Regions from separate parts of the Paenibacillus chartarius genome, predicted to be linked through region 4. Evidence: riboswitches for the same ligand, from Rfam matches in the RefSeq annotation. Region 4 holds a riboswitch; each other region holds the start of a gene.
What was found. Region 4 has a riboswitch for cyclic di-GMP ahead of ACFFK0_RS16340 (putative bifunctional diguanylate cyclase/phosphodiesterase). Riboswitches for the same ligand answer to the same signal wherever they lie in the genome.
Positions count from the first base shown of each region.

Region 1 (3,560 bases), on a different contig from region 4:
TCGCCAGCTCGGTTTTCAGTTCGATGCTTTTGTCGTCTTCATACCATACCACGTGCTTGCTGCCGAGAGCGTCCGTATACGTCAGCGTTGGAGACTTCTCCGTTTCGTTCCAGACAGGCTGTGCGTGATAGGTTGAAAGCAGGCCGGGGATGCTTTTCCACATGACGGCTTTATGCCCGGTATTCGTCGTCACATTCCAGTCGTAGCCGTAAGCCGGCAGCCCTAGCAGCACCTTCCGGCTCGGAATTTGGGATACGGCGTACTGAATGGCTTTCTCGAACCACGGATAGCCGGCTACAGGCCCTGGAGGGCCCCAGCTGCCATTTTGGTCATAGGACATTAATTGAATTTTATCAGCGGTTTGGCCTAACGTGTAGAAGTCGAACGCCCCGGACCAGCTGCAGGTCGTACATTCATTCGTCTTGGCGGTTACGGATACGATGACTTCCAAACTTTTGGTTTTCGCTACTTGCGTCAGTTCCTTAACGAAACTGTTAAAGAGCTGCCGGTCGGCTGCGTACATATTTTCAAAATCTAGGTTGACGCCTCGATAGCCATTGTTCTGCGTTAATGTGAGGATATTGTTGATCGCTTTTTGCCGCAGGGCCGAGTCGGACAGCACCTTTCGGGTTAGATCGGGCTCGAAGTGATTTTGAATAACAGCGTAAGTATTGATGTTTTTGGATTTGGCTGTGTTTACATCCGCTGCAGGCGTTCCGCCTGTAATCGAACCGTCTATTTCAATTTGATACGTGATGACCCCCATATCCTTGAGATAGGTTCCGAATGTTTGTAGTGAGGTCGAACTGCTTGAATTGACGTAGAAGCCCATGACGGATTGCTTGGTTAATTCGGCGTCGGCGGCGCTAACGGTCGAAGCGTATAACGAGAAAAGCACAGAAGTCAATAATGGCAGCGCGAGGATCTTTGTTCTCATCGTGATGTGGCCCCCTATGCCCATGCAATTTGGTTACTTCATGCTGCTTCCGCCGAACAGAAAGCGGTATTCCCATTGTTTTCCTTCGATTAGATCGGTACGGACGCCGCCCGATTCCGGGGAATACGTATGCAGGACCATGCCGTCTCCCAAATAAATACCTGTATGTGTAATCGTTTCCGTCGACTTGTCGATCGACGCATAATCCGACGCGCGGGATCCCTTGTAGGACATAAAGAACATCAAGTCGCCGCGCTTCAGCTGTTTCCAGTCGGTCGTTACCGGTCCGAGGCTCTTTACATATTCGCCTTGTTCGCGCGAGTCGCTTGGAATCACTTCACGTGTCGCATCCCAGCGGGCTTGCTGTAACAGGTCGGAGCAGTCGAAGGTTGCGGTGTCGAACCTCTTGGAGCCGAATTCATAAGGAACGCCGGTATACTTGAACGTTTCCGCAATGACGCTTTCGATCCGTTCGGCCAGCGGGAGCGTTACGAGAGTAACAGAGAAATCGGTAATGATATATTTGCTGCTCGAGCTGACGTAGCCGACCACGCCGGTGGAGTCGACCGCCTTGTACCAGCTGTCATTCACCTTTTCCAGTACCAGCACGTCCTCTCCGGCGCGCAGCATGCGGATGCGGGTGGCATCCGTCGAAGGACCGGTGCGGAAATTAACGCCATAGATGATTTCGGCATTGCTGATAACCGATATGTATTTCTCGTTCGTAGAGACGAAGCCGGTAACGCCTTGCGCGTCACTCACCTGATACCAATAAGGATTGACGATCTGCAGCACGGTCACGATCTCGCCTGTTTTTAAATAACGCATAACGCTGCTGGACGTGTTCGGCTGATCGCGGAAGCTGACGCCGGATACAATCTTCGCTTTGGTCGTCACTTCGCTTGCCGCATGGGCGGCAGGTGCAGCGAAGGACAGCAGCAGAACCATTACGAGCAATAAACCATTCCATTTTTTCATGTTGATACCCTCCATAGATGAAATAACCCTTTCTCTGCCGAAAGGGTTATCCTGGGACCCTCTTTCGGTAGCTGGCTGGCATCGTGAACGGTCGTCCTGCGGAAGCCCCTCTAGCTTTGCGCCGCTGGCTTTCGCCAGGTTTGCCTTTATCGCGAGATGAATGTATTGGGTTTGTGTCCTAATTATAGTTTGTAGGAGGAATTGTCGAAAATAGGAGAAATTCAGTAATTGTTGTCAGTTCTATAATGGCGGCGTTCAGACTATTGACTGCGCAATATGGATATATCTACCATGCGGGTAAGAGTCTAGAGCACTATTTATTGGCACTAACAAGCGGGGAGCGTGCTTGCGGCAGCTCCTCTTTTTACCATTTCGGAAAGTTAACATTTGCAATGCGAAATGGGCTTTCTGCCCAAGCCTAGCGGTTTCCGAAACCGTTATTTTGCTCTTTAGGGGGCGGCTTCATCGTGTAGAGGATTATGAGGGAGTTAATGTTGAGAAACAAGGTATAACCATGCAAGATGACAACGAGCGTCTCGATGGCGCCTTCAAATTCCGCTAAATTGCTGGTGAACCGAGTAACCCACAAAATAGCGCTCTCACCTACCGGTAAACTCAGCGTGCTTTGCACGAGAAGCGAATCCGGTCCCGCCGAGCATCGATCTTGATCCAATAGACAAATTTGTCGTAGCATCGTCTATATGTACATACAAGTAGGAGGGATGATATAATAGCGATATTTCCAATAAGGCTATGATGCTGACCCTCCGGGAGTGAACCATCCTATGGACAAGACGGTCCCTAAACATATTCGACTCAAGCAAGAAATTAAATCGTGGATCGACAACGGCACGCTGCGCAGCGGAGATCTGCTGCCGTCCGAGAACGATATCGCGCAGCGCTTTCAGATGAGCCGCCAGACGGTTCGGCAGGCGCTCGGAGCGCTCGAGCAGGAAGGCTTGCTTAGCCGCCAGCAGGGGAAAGGTACGTACGTTTCCGAAAGCTTTACCCCAGCCCAAACCGCCGAAGCGGAATTCACCGAACCCAAGACGATCGGCGTACTGACGACCTACATCTCCGATTACATCTTCCCGCACATCGTACGCGGCATCGAATCGGAGCTGCGCCGCCACGGCTACCGGCTCGTTCTGTCCAGCACCGACAACGACAAAGAGCGGGAGCGCGAAAGCCTGGAGATGCTGCTCCGCGAGCCGCTCAGCGGGCTCATTGTGGAGCCGACGCGAAGCGCGCTGGGCAACCCGAACTTCTCGTACTATGCCTCTCTCGACTACAAAGGCATTCCGTACTTAATGATCAACGAGACGTACCCTGAGCTGAACTGCCCGTATGTCAAGCTGGACGACGAGCTGGGCGGGTATCTCGCCGCGGAGCATCTGCTGCGGCTCGGGCACCGCAGCGTCGCCGGCTTCTTCAAGACGGACGACATGCAGGGCGTGCAGCGGCTCAAAGGGTTCCTGCGGGCTCACCACGAGCTTGGCGTACCGCTGCGGCCGGAGCTCATCGTGCAGTACAAGACGGAGGATAAGCAGCATACGCCTCACCAGGCCGCGCTGCGGCTGCTTGCCGAGAGCGAGCAGCGGCCGACAGCGTTCGTGTGCTACAACGACGAGCTTGCCGTAAGGCT
Region 1 is NZ_JBHLWN010000076.1:101,228-104,787, reverse strand. It holds gene ACFFK0_RS19670 (glycosyl hydrolase family 18 protein) at 1-937, opposite strand, end outside; gene ACFFK0_RS19665 (C40 family peptidase) at 971-1,915, opposite strand; cyclic di-GMP riboswitch class I at 1,979-2,070, opposite strand; gene ACFFK0_RS19660 (GntR family transcriptional regulator) at 2,701-3,560, shown strand, end outside.
Region 1: another riboswitch for cyclic di-GMP. It lies ahead of ACFFK0_RS19665 (C40 family peptidase); the one in region 4 lies ahead of ACFFK0_RS16340 (putative bifunctional diguanylate cyclase/phosphodiesterase).

Region 2 (3,560 bases), on a different contig from region 4:
AGCCGTATCGCCGATCGGCGTGAGCGCAAGCCCCTGCCCGCGAAGGCTTTGCTCCAGCTGCTGCGAGCCAAGCGTATCATGCTGCTTCGGAAAGACAGGTAAAGCTGCGGAAGCTGCCAGCAGCAAGCCGCATAAGACGGCTATCAAGGTTCCGAATGTACGAGTATGACGGATATAGCGCTGCAATGCGGCCAAAATAATCGGCCTCCTTTGCCGTGTTGAAGAGGTGTTTTACTCTTCTGACGGTGCGGAGGCCGATTTTGTTGTAAAGTTCATGTGGAAAATTTACCCTTGCAGAGCAAGCAGTGCGCCAACCGCCCCGCTGTATTCGCCGTCCGGCAGCACGTAGGGCTCGCCGCCGCGAAGCCGGGTGTACCGGTAAACGATGTCCGCGAGCAGCTTATTGCCGAGAAACGTGGAGCCGATATAAATGATGTCCGCCGTACCTCGTTCGCGGGCGGCGTGCACGCTTACCGTCGTTACCGTCTCGCCGACAAGCCCGACGACGGACGCCAGCGCGTCCTCGATACCTACCGGCTCGGACTGCCTGCGCACATTGCCGAAGTTGCTTGCCGTCAAATCGCCGGGAATGGGGGGCGTTACACCTGCATAGATGTGGGAAACCTTCAAGTCGACGCGGGACCTGTCTCCATCCAAAGCAGCGGTGACCAAATCTTCGTAGCTGCCGTCCCTCCACCCGAGCAAGGCCGACAGCCCGATGATGGTGCCGCCGCCGACGCCGGTGCCGCCGACCCGTTCATGGCCATCTTGCGTAACATAATGGATCGAAGTGCCGGTTCCTACATTCGTCAGCAAGAACCGTTCCATGCTCCGGCCTTGACGCTGGAGCAGCCAGCGCGCGCCGGTACAGGTCGCCTCGAACTCCGGAACGGCGAGCACATCGACGCCAGAAGCGGTGGCTACCGCTTCCCGCTCAGCCAAAGCGCGGAGCATGCCGGCCTTGCCTCCGGTGAAGGCAAGCACCGCACCGTTCGCTTCAGCGGCCAGCCAGGCCACCGTTCGTTCAATTTCAGATGAAGGAAACTTGAGAAACTTCAATGCTTCCGCAGGTGCGAGATGATCATTCATGATTGCAATCTTGGTTAAGGTACCCCCGGCGTCAATCCCGATTCGCAATGTCATACCCGTTCACCCGAAACCGACGCTGCTGCTTTGATTTTGTTTTTGTTTATCACGCCAAATTCCCCCTCTGGCCGTCCGCTGCTGTCACACGTTATCATACAACGAATTCGCCGGATTGCCAAAACAAAAGAGGCCCCTGCAAGACGAGGCCTTGCAAGGGCCATTCCGATATTATGTATTGTTTAGTATGCCGAACCGCCGAACAGGAAGCGCTTCTCCCACTGCGAGCCTGCGATCGTATCGATGCGGACGCCGCCGGAGGCAATGGAATACGTGTGCAGAATTTGACCGTTGCCGAGGTAGATGCCTACGTGCGTGATCGGCTCGGTCGTCTTGTCCACACCGCTGTAGTTGGAGCGGGAGGACATGAAGAACATCAGATCGCCGCGCTTCAGCTCGTTCCAGGACCAGACGTCGTTGCCCATCGAACGGATTTTGTCGCCCTGCGAGTCGGAATCCGACGGCAGTACGGTACGAGCGCCGTCCCAGAACGCCGTCATCGTGAAGTCGGAGCAGTCGAACGTCGAGGTGTTCCAGCGAGTCGAGCCGAACTCATAAGGAGTGCCCATGTACTGCTGGCCGGCGGCAATAATCGCTTCGATCCTTTCTGGCAGCGGCAGCACAACGCCGGTCACTTCGAAATTGGCGTCGATGACGGCTGCGGACGTTGTCACGTATCCGGAAGCGCCGTTCACATCTTCGGCACGGTACCAATCGGCATTGATTTTCTCCCTGATATCGAGCTCCGTTCCGGCTGCAAGCGTTCGAATGACCGTCGAGGCCGCCGAAGGCTGGCTGCGGAATGCCGTGGAGGCCAATGTTTTGGCATTGGAATAAACCGTCGTGTACGAAGCTCCGGAGCTTACGTAGCCGATGACGCCGGAGGCATCTTTCACTTGATACCAGCTCGGTGTCGGCATGTCCAGTGCAGTGACGATTTCACCGATCTTGAGATAGCGCATAACGGTGCTGGAGGTTGAAGGTTTGTCGCGGAACGAAACGCTGGATTTAGCCTTCAGCTTCGTCGAAACGGTTGATGCGGCGGATGCGGCGGAAACCGGAAGCAGCATAGCGGTGAGGATGACGAGTACAAGTGCGGCGATGAATGCGGACTTTCTTCTCATGATGGTTAGCCTCCCTCGGGTATGGCAACCGGCACGTAGCCGCTTCTCCATGAATGAAGGCAACCCTGCGCCATACGCGTGATTGCCTCGATCCGTCCCTCCAAATCGTTCGGCGGCTGGCTGGCATACCGCATGATCGTGCGGCGAAGCCCCTGTAGCTTTGCGTCCCCAACTTTCGTCAGGTTTGCCATTATCGGGATGTAGAAGCAGGTTTTATGCGGCTGTTGATGTCATTATATGACGAATAGTATTTCTTGGATATGAGCCTAAATGCCCTATTTGTCGAATTATGGTGAACAGGATATTTATAGGTCAAATTACCCAGCCGTACTAATACTTTCTAAACAACTAAACCGTACCATTAAAGCGATGACATCCAAGATCCGAAAGGTACGTGAACCTATGAAACGTTCATCCTTGGGAATCGCCGGCGCTTGTCTCGGAGTCCAGTTGCTGGTCGTGTACGGGCTGCTGTCCGTTTTGTATGTTTGCAGCCCGAAGCCGTCCGCGCTTGGCGCTTTGCTGTGGGGCGGAGCCATTGTCGCCGTATTGACCGGGCTGATCTTCTATATATTCATGAGACTGATGGAGCGCGAGCGGCACTCCAGGGAAGTACGCTACCGCCGTGTTGTCGAATTTCTTCCGGAACCGGTCGTCGTGCATCAGGCGTTTCGGATGCTGTATGCCAATGCCGCTGCTGCGGCGATTGTCGGCGAGGATTCGGCGGCTGCGCTAAAGGGACGCATGATCTATGATTACATTCACCCTGGGGACGTCCAGCGAATGTTGGATCGAATCCTGCGGTTGAAGGAGAGCGGACTTCCGACAGAAATCGACGAAACCCGGCTTGTATCGAAGAACGGAGGCACGGTCTATGTGGAAGTTACTTCGACGATGATCGATTACGACGGTACAGAGGCGGTACTCACATCGGTTCGGGACGTTACGGAGCAGCGTCTTGCCGAACAACGGATCGACGAGCACCGCCGGCTCATCGACCGGGTGCTGGAAGCCCAATTGGACGGTATCCTGCTCTGCGACCAGGACGGTGTGATTTTGTTTGCGAATGAGCGGTTTTTGAGCTTTTTCCATTGCGGAGACCTGACCGGGCGGACGTTGGCGGAAAGCTACCGCAGCTTGGAGTGGGGGCTGGAGGCGGATCCGTATTTTCTGGAACGAATGACGGCATATGCCCGCGGCCACGCACCGGGTTTTCAGGAAAAGTACGAGCTGCATCGGCCGGAAGCCACGCTGCATATCGAGGTGCACGGCATTCCCATTACGAATGTGACG
Region 2 is NZ_JBHLWN010000021.1:53,022-56,581, reverse strand. It holds gene ACFFK0_RS04065 (hypothetical protein) at 1-195, opposite strand, end outside; gene coaW (type II pantothenate kinase) at 286-1,143, opposite strand; gene ACFFK0_RS04055 (C40 family peptidase) at 1,326-2,267, opposite strand; cyclic di-GMP riboswitch class I at 2,376-2,466, opposite strand; gene ACFFK0_RS04050 (ATP-binding protein) at 2,670-3,560, shown strand, end outside.
Region 2: another riboswitch for cyclic di-GMP. It lies ahead of ACFFK0_RS04055 (C40 family peptidase); the one in region 4 lies ahead of ACFFK0_RS16340 (putative bifunctional diguanylate cyclase/phosphodiesterase).

Region 3 (3,560 bases), on a different contig from region 4:
ACGCTAAGCTTCGTATTATTTTGCATGCCGGTAATAATGGCGGTAATTTGCTTGGTCGCTTCGCTGCTTCGTTCCGCCAGCTTACGCACCTCATCGGCGACGACGGCAAACCCTCTTCCTTGTTCGCCGGCCCGTGCCGCCTCGATCGCGGCATTCAAGGCAAGCAAGTTCGTCTGCTCCGAAATATCGTCAATGACGCCAATGATTTCTCCGATTTTGTTGGAATCCTCGGCGAGCAATGTCATCTGGCGATTGATCGAATTCATTCCCTGAATCGAGTGTTCTACAACCTTGCCGCCTTCCTGCGCCATCATCATCGTTTTGTTGGACAGCTCGGATGCCTGCTCCGCGCTTTCCGCGACGGAATTGATGGCTGCGGACAATTCCTTGAACAGCTCGTTGATCGACTGCGCCTCCTGAGCCTGAACGCTGCTGCCCGTAGCGATCTCCTCGGAGCTTGCCGAGATTTGCTCTGCTGCCGCGGAGACGTTCTCTGCCGACGAGAGGATGCCGCCAACGGTTGATTTCAAGCTGTTTACCGTGTTGTTGAGCGCATTCGCCAGACGGCCGATTTCATCCTTCGAATCGATATCCGTCGTTTCCCGCAAATCGCCGTCCGCCACCTTGTCCAAAATTCCGAGCACCCGGTTCAGCGGACGAGAGATTGACCTTGCGATCGCATAGCCGAAGCTGATGCTGAGCAGCAGCGCTGCAATGACGATGGCAATCGTAATATTTCGCGTCGATGCGAAGGACGCAGCGTTTTCTTCGTTCGACTTCTCCGCTGTCCGCGTATTATAGTCGATCAAATTCGTCAAGATGTCTCTTCTTTGATTGCTTAACGTGTCCAGCTTATTGACAAAGACGGAATACGCTTCGGTGTTTTTGTTCTGAAAAGCGAGGTCCATGACTTCTTTGCGGGCTTCTTTGTATCTTGTAACAACCTGGGTGTATTTGGCGACGTTGTCCTTTTCCTCAGGGTCCAGCTGAGTGTTTTGATAATCGCTCATCAGCGTGTCCGATTCTGCAACCAGCTTCTCGATTTCTTCGTTCAGCTCTTTATTTTTGGAGTCGTTCGTAGTTATCATTAACTCAAGAATGGCGGATTCACTCTTTAATGTGTTGATTTGGATTTTGCTTAGCGCCTTGACCGGCGTCAGCTGTTCCTTGTACATCGCATCGGCATCGGCGTTCATTTCCGCCATCCCCCGGTAACCGAGAATACCGACCACGATCAGTGAAACGACGCTGATCACGATCAACAAATTGATTTTGACACCGACCTTAAGATTTTTGAATAAGCCCATTGCATGATTCCTCCGATGGTTGTGATGGGTAGTGAGCGGTTTCCTGAACCTATGTACTCCAATCGGCATGCTGCCGAGAAACAAAAAAATGCCCTAACCATTAGGGCAGTCTTGCGCTGTTGTCCCCCCCAATTGGCAACCCGGCTGCCTTAGCGCAATTGCCGTAGGCCCGAAGTTTTGCGTCCCCGTCTTTCGGCGGGTTTGCCTTTTCAGCTGGTTCGTCACATTTCGACATTATTTGATATATAATGTAATAATAACATGTTTTATGTCGATTTAAAGTAAAATTTTTTCTGGAAAAATGAGTCTGAATGAAACATCGAACATAAATGCTGAAAGTCCTTGAGAGTCCCCAGGCAGGTGATCGAGAAGCAAACTCTCGAAGAGCCAACCCCGGTGGAAGCATATCGAAATAATAAACCGGCCTCACATCCGTAAGGCCGGTTTCGTCAGAAATATTTACTTCGCAAGGTGGTTCACAATTTGGCTTAAGCCTGTGGTAATCGGCGTAACCGGCCGGCCGAGCAGCTTTTCGAAGTCGCTGCTTTCGATCTCCAGCGCGCCATCCCGAATCCCTTGCTGGATACCGACAAGAATCGGGATGACGAAATCGGGCACGCCCGCTCCCTTCAGCATGTCTGCATAAGCGGCGTCATCGATCTGATGGACAGGCACTTCCTTGTTTACCACCGTACCAAGAGCAGCCGCGAGTTGTTCCTGGGTCAACAGCTTGCCTGAGAGCTCGTAGATCGTATTGTCGTGTCCGCTGCCCGCGAGTACGGCTGCAGCCGCCTCCGCGTAATCCTGCTGCAGAGCCCAACCGACTTTCCCCGATCCTGCGGAAGTGACCCACGGCGCTCCTGCAAGCACACCCTTTATGCTGCCGAGCTCGTTCTCCAGGTACCAGTTGTTACGCAAGAACGAGTAGGGGATGCCTGTCTTGACGATGGCTTCTTCGGTCACTCGGTGCACGGGAGCCAGGAAAATCGTGCTCTCGCCCGCATTCGCCAAGCTGGTATAAGCAATAAATTTCACTCCGGCACGCGCGGCGGCGGCAACAGCATCGGTATGCTGCCGTATTCTCGTTTCGTTATCGCCGTCGGCGGAGATGATCAGCAAGCGATCGATGCCCGCGAAGGCCGTATCCAAAGTTTCCGGGCTGTCGAAATCTCCATACCGAACGTCTACTCCTTGTGCGCGCAAGCCCTCCGCTTTATTCGGATTCCGCACGCTGACGGCAAGCCGATCCGCGGGTACGGATTTTAATAATGCTTCAACGACCTTCGACCCCAAATTTCCTGTTGCGCCTGTGACTAGCAGTTTCATTGAAATACCTCCTAGTAAGATAATGTTGTAACAGATCATGTTATAACATAAATGGTTACAACGTGTATAAAATAAAAGCCCATCAAGAGCTCTCATTTATTTGAATCGCGATATCAGCTGGCTCAAAGTCGTCTGCTGCAGCTTGGTTTCCATAGCGGACTGGGCTTCCATCAATTCGGATTGAAGAGACTGCTCGATATTCCGCCCGACAAGGCATTGCGGATTCGGATTTTCATGCAAACGGAATAACTGGTTCTCTTCAATGACCTGGACCGCGCGGTAAATATCAAGCAGCGTAATATGCTCGGGACTCTTGAGCAGGGAAGCGCCGCCCACACCGGGCCGGACCTCCACGAAACCCGCCTTCTTCAGCATTCCCATGATTCTCCTGATGATAACGGGATTCGTATTGACGCTGCCCGCAATGAAATCTCCGGTACAATCGTCCGGGCTAACCGCAATCAAGGAGAGAATGTGAACGGCAATCGAGAATCGCGTGCTGATTTGTTTCATTTGCAACACCACCGTTGTAACCATTTTAGTTACTACCCCAAGCAATGTCAATGATCATTTTGCCGAGCTGCGCTTGCAGGAATGCTGCCATCTTTGTACGAAATTGCGATTATCGGTTCCGTTCCTGCCGGCGCCAGTGCGGCACTGTTTGCCGACAAAATGGGCAAGAGGACGCTGTTGATCGAGAACGACAAAGGTATGACCAGACGGGCTTGGTTTGAAACCTGCTATGCGATTATGGAAATCAGCGGACCGGATATGGTCGATTTGGGGTGAAGGACCCTTGCAGTAGGATAGAGGGAAGGTTTAAGAATCCTTATATGGAACTATTTACAAAAGATGGAACGACATGAAACAATGAAATGGTTCCTTCCGTAAGGGAACAGTACCTAAAAAGGAGTCGAAACGATGCTG
Region 3 is NZ_JBHLWN010000016.1:11,949-15,508, forward strand. It holds gene ACFFK0_RS02840 (methyl-accepting chemotaxis protein) at 1-1,307, opposite strand, end outside; cyclic di-GMP riboswitch class I at 1,439-1,523, opposite strand; gene ACFFK0_RS02845 (SDR family oxidoreductase) at 1,767-2,633, opposite strand; gene ACFFK0_RS02850 (Rrf2 family transcriptional regulator) at 2,730-3,146, opposite strand; partial or broken gene ACFFK0_RS02855 (pyridine nucleotide-disulfide oxidoreductase) at 3,240-3,419, shown strand; gene ACFFK0_RS02860 (hypothetical protein) at 3,555-3,560, shown strand, end outside.
Region 3: another riboswitch for cyclic di-GMP. It lies ahead of ACFFK0_RS02840 (methyl-accepting chemotaxis protein); the one in region 4 lies ahead of ACFFK0_RS16340 (putative bifunctional diguanylate cyclase/phosphodiesterase).

Region 4 (3,560 bases):
GAAACGGCGAAATCGCTTACGGGCATCCGGTACGCCTGGGGCGGCACGACAACCGCAGGCTTTGACTGCTCCGGCTTCGTGAATTACGTGTACAGCCAATACGGGATTAACCTGCCCCGGACGTCCCGTGAAATGCTGGCTTCGTCCGGCACGCCGGCAGCCTCGTCCGACCTGCGCCAGGGCGACCTCGTCTTCTTCACGATCGGCCGGATCAGTCATGTCGGCATTTATTTGGGCAATGACGCCTTTATTTCAGCTACTTCGACACACGGCATTCACATCGATTCGCTGACGAGCAGCTACTGGGGTCCCAAATTTGTCGGCGCCAAGCGGGTCATTTAGTTCATTCCCCTCTCATGACAAGGCATGCTGTCTCATATGGTACAGTATAGACCTTATTGCGGAGGGGACGACGATGGCTTCTGTATTAATTGTGGACGACTCGTCTTTCATGCGGGTGCTGCTTAAAGAAATGATCGAACAGACGGGGCACGAGGTGGCGGGCGAGGCCGAGAACGGGCTCGAAGCCGTGTCGATGTACATCCGGCTTCGGCCCGATATCGTAACCATGAATATCGTTATGCCCGAGCTCTTCGGTATCGAAGCGGTGCGCAGAATTCGACAAGTCGATCCGCGGGCGAAGGTGATCATTTGTTCTGCGATGGGCAATTCGTACAACGTGGTGGAGGCGATTCAAGCCGGGGCGCTCGATTTTATCGTCAAGCCGTTCGACGCCGCCCGGTTGGGCGAATCGATCAAGCGGCTGATGAACCGGTTGTGATCGCTTAGCAGCCCATAAGCCAAATGTACTAATGTTAAATGACTTGTCACAAAAAAATACGGGACTTTTCGACTATATTCGTGTATAATGTGGAAAAAGCGACAAAGGCAAACTTGTTGAAAAGCAAGGACGCAAAGCTGCGGGCCTAAGGAGAAATCTAAGGCAGCCGGGCTGCCGAACGATGGGTCAGAGAGCTTTCCGCCATCCTTCGGGATGGTTTTTTTGCTGTAGACGCCGTTTTTTGATACAGACAAAGGAGCTCTTTTATGCGCAACCGCTGGTTATTTTCCTTAGGACACCTCTTAACCCCGATCATGATATGTATTGCTATGGCCCGGTCCGCGTTCGATTTGTCCTATGTATTTCTCATCGTTTTATCTTCGCTATGGGCGCTGATTTTAACCAGATGGGTGGACACCCAGGCTTTCAGCGGCCAAGCCCGCAAGCTCCCCGTTGCGCTGATGGTCATGGATATTTCTTTGCTGAGCCTTATTCTGGCCATTCCCGACTGGTCGGTATTTTCCCCGATTTGGATTATGCAAAGCATTCTGCTCTTATATGCCGTTGAGTACGGCTACCGCACCTCTGTTTTGTTCGGAGCGGCCATAATAGCTCTCGCTACGCTGTTCGAATTGAAGCTGAACGTGCCGTTGGAGCAGTTTGTAAGCGATCTCTTTCCATTTGTTTTAGTTGCCTCCCTTAACGTCGTCGTGATCGGGAAAGTGACGGACAAGCTGCAGCGGCTCGCCTATTGCGATACGCTCACGTCACTGCCGAACCGCACCTTCATGCAAGCGGCGCTTCAGGAATCGGTCGCCCAAGCCGCCGAGACGAAGCAGAAGGCCGCCTTCCTGTTGTTCGACTTGGACAGCTTCAAGCATGTCAACGACACACTCGGTCATGAAGCGGGCGACGAGCTGCTGCTGCAGGCTTCGGTGCGGCTGCGCAGCCAGCTGCCGCTTGGCGTAACGCTTGCCCGATTTGGCGGCGATGAATTTACGGCCATCATTTCCCCGTACGACCATGTGGACGATGTGCAGGAGGTCGCAGAGCTCATTCTGAACGCGCTCCGGGAACCGTTTCATATATCGGGTATTCCGCTGCACATCTCCGCCAGTATCGGGATTTCCCTCTATCCGCAGCATGCCGGAGATGCCGCAGAGCTGCTCAAGTATGCGGATGCGGCGATGTACAGCGCCAAGAAGCAGCGCAATCATTACGAGTTCTTCCGCCCTTCCGATGCCGCCGACTCGGCGGAGCGGCTGTTCCTGGAGTCCGACCTGACTGCGGCGCTCGGCCGGGGCGAATTTGAGCTGTATTACCAGCCGCAGATCCGCCACGGCTCCATTATCGGCTTCGAGGCGCTGCTTCGCTGGAATCATCCGACCCGCGGCCTCATTCCACCGGCTTCGTTCATTCCGCTGGCGGAGCAGCGCGGACATATTCTCGGCATCGGCAACTGGGTGCTTGTGACCGCATGCCGGCAGTTCCGGGACATGCTGGAGCAAGGGCATACGCTTGAACATATCGCCGTCAACATTTCGGTGTCGCAATTTTACCAGCTCCACTTCGTCCGCAACATCCATAATGCGCTGATCGAATCCGGTCTGGAGCCGCATTATTTGCAGCTGGAAATTACGGAAAGTGCAGCGATGAAGAATGTGCCGTATTTCATCGATACGTTGAACGAGCTGCATAAGCTCGGGATCAAGATAGCGATCGACGATTTCGGAACCGGCTATTCCTCGTTCAACTACTTGTCCCAGTTTCCATTGGATGCGCTTAAGATCGACCGCAGCTTTATTTGGAATATGGACAAGGGCGACAAGCACGTTTCCGTAGTAGGCGGCATTATTTTGATGGCATCGGCGCTGCAGCTCGACGTCGTCGCCGAAGGTGTCGAAACGCAGGAGCAGGCGCAGCTGCTGGAGGAGCTCGGCTGCACAGTCGCGCAGGGCTACTTGTACGGACGTCCGCTCCCGCTGCGGGAAGCGTACGCGCTTCTGGGCGAACCGGGGCAGCACGCAGCGGCCCTGACAGGCTAATGTCGCCTGCGCCGCAGCCACATACAGCATTGCGAAGAAGCATGACCCCGCTGGGTATTTCCCTGCGGGGTTTCTTTATGGCAAGCTACAAGTTTTGACAATTTCCCTCAAAAACACCTATATATAGCCGGGAAGCCGTTTACACCATTTTCCCGGTCGCGCTATAATAGATGCAACAAGTTTCCTCCCAAGAGGTGGATCAATTGAAAATACGGAATATTTTGTTCCTTCTGCTGTCGATCAGCTTAACGGCGTGCGGAGCCGCCAAACCTTCGTCCTCATCTCATGCTCAAGCTCATTCCGACCACAAGCCGACGCTCGATGTCAAGCTCGAGGTAAGCGGCAATCAAGTCACCGTCAAGCTTACGACCGATATGCTCATTGCTCCGGATAAGCTCGGCGCCGCCCGCAAGGAAGGAGAAGGACATATTCACATGTATCTGGACGACGGCGAGAAGATTGCAGTCGCCTCCGAGGTACAGGTATTCAAGGACTTAAGTCCCGGCCCGCACACGCTGCGCGTTTCCCTTCATAATAACGACCATACGCCTTACGACATTACCAAGTCGTTTGACTTCACCATCCAATAACTATGCTGCGATGAGGTGCCCGCTTTGTTGTTTCGTAGATTAAGTCTGCAGTCCAGAATGATTGCTCTTGTTACGGCGGTCACCTTCGTGATGATGTCGGTCATCGTATGGTTCGATTCTTACAGCTTGCAGAAATCGGTAGAG
Region 4 is NZ_JBHLWN010000067.1:83,764-87,323, forward strand. It holds gene ACFFK0_RS16330 (C40 family peptidase) at 1-342, shown strand, start outside; gene ACFFK0_RS16335 (response regulator) at 416-781, shown strand; cyclic di-GMP riboswitch class I at 878-960, shown strand; gene ACFFK0_RS16340 (putative bifunctional diguanylate cyclase/phosphodiesterase) at 1,048-2,826, shown strand; gene ACFFK0_RS16345 (hypothetical protein) at 3,030-3,416, shown strand; gene ACFFK0_RS16350 (sensor histidine kinase) at 3,444-3,560, shown strand, end outside.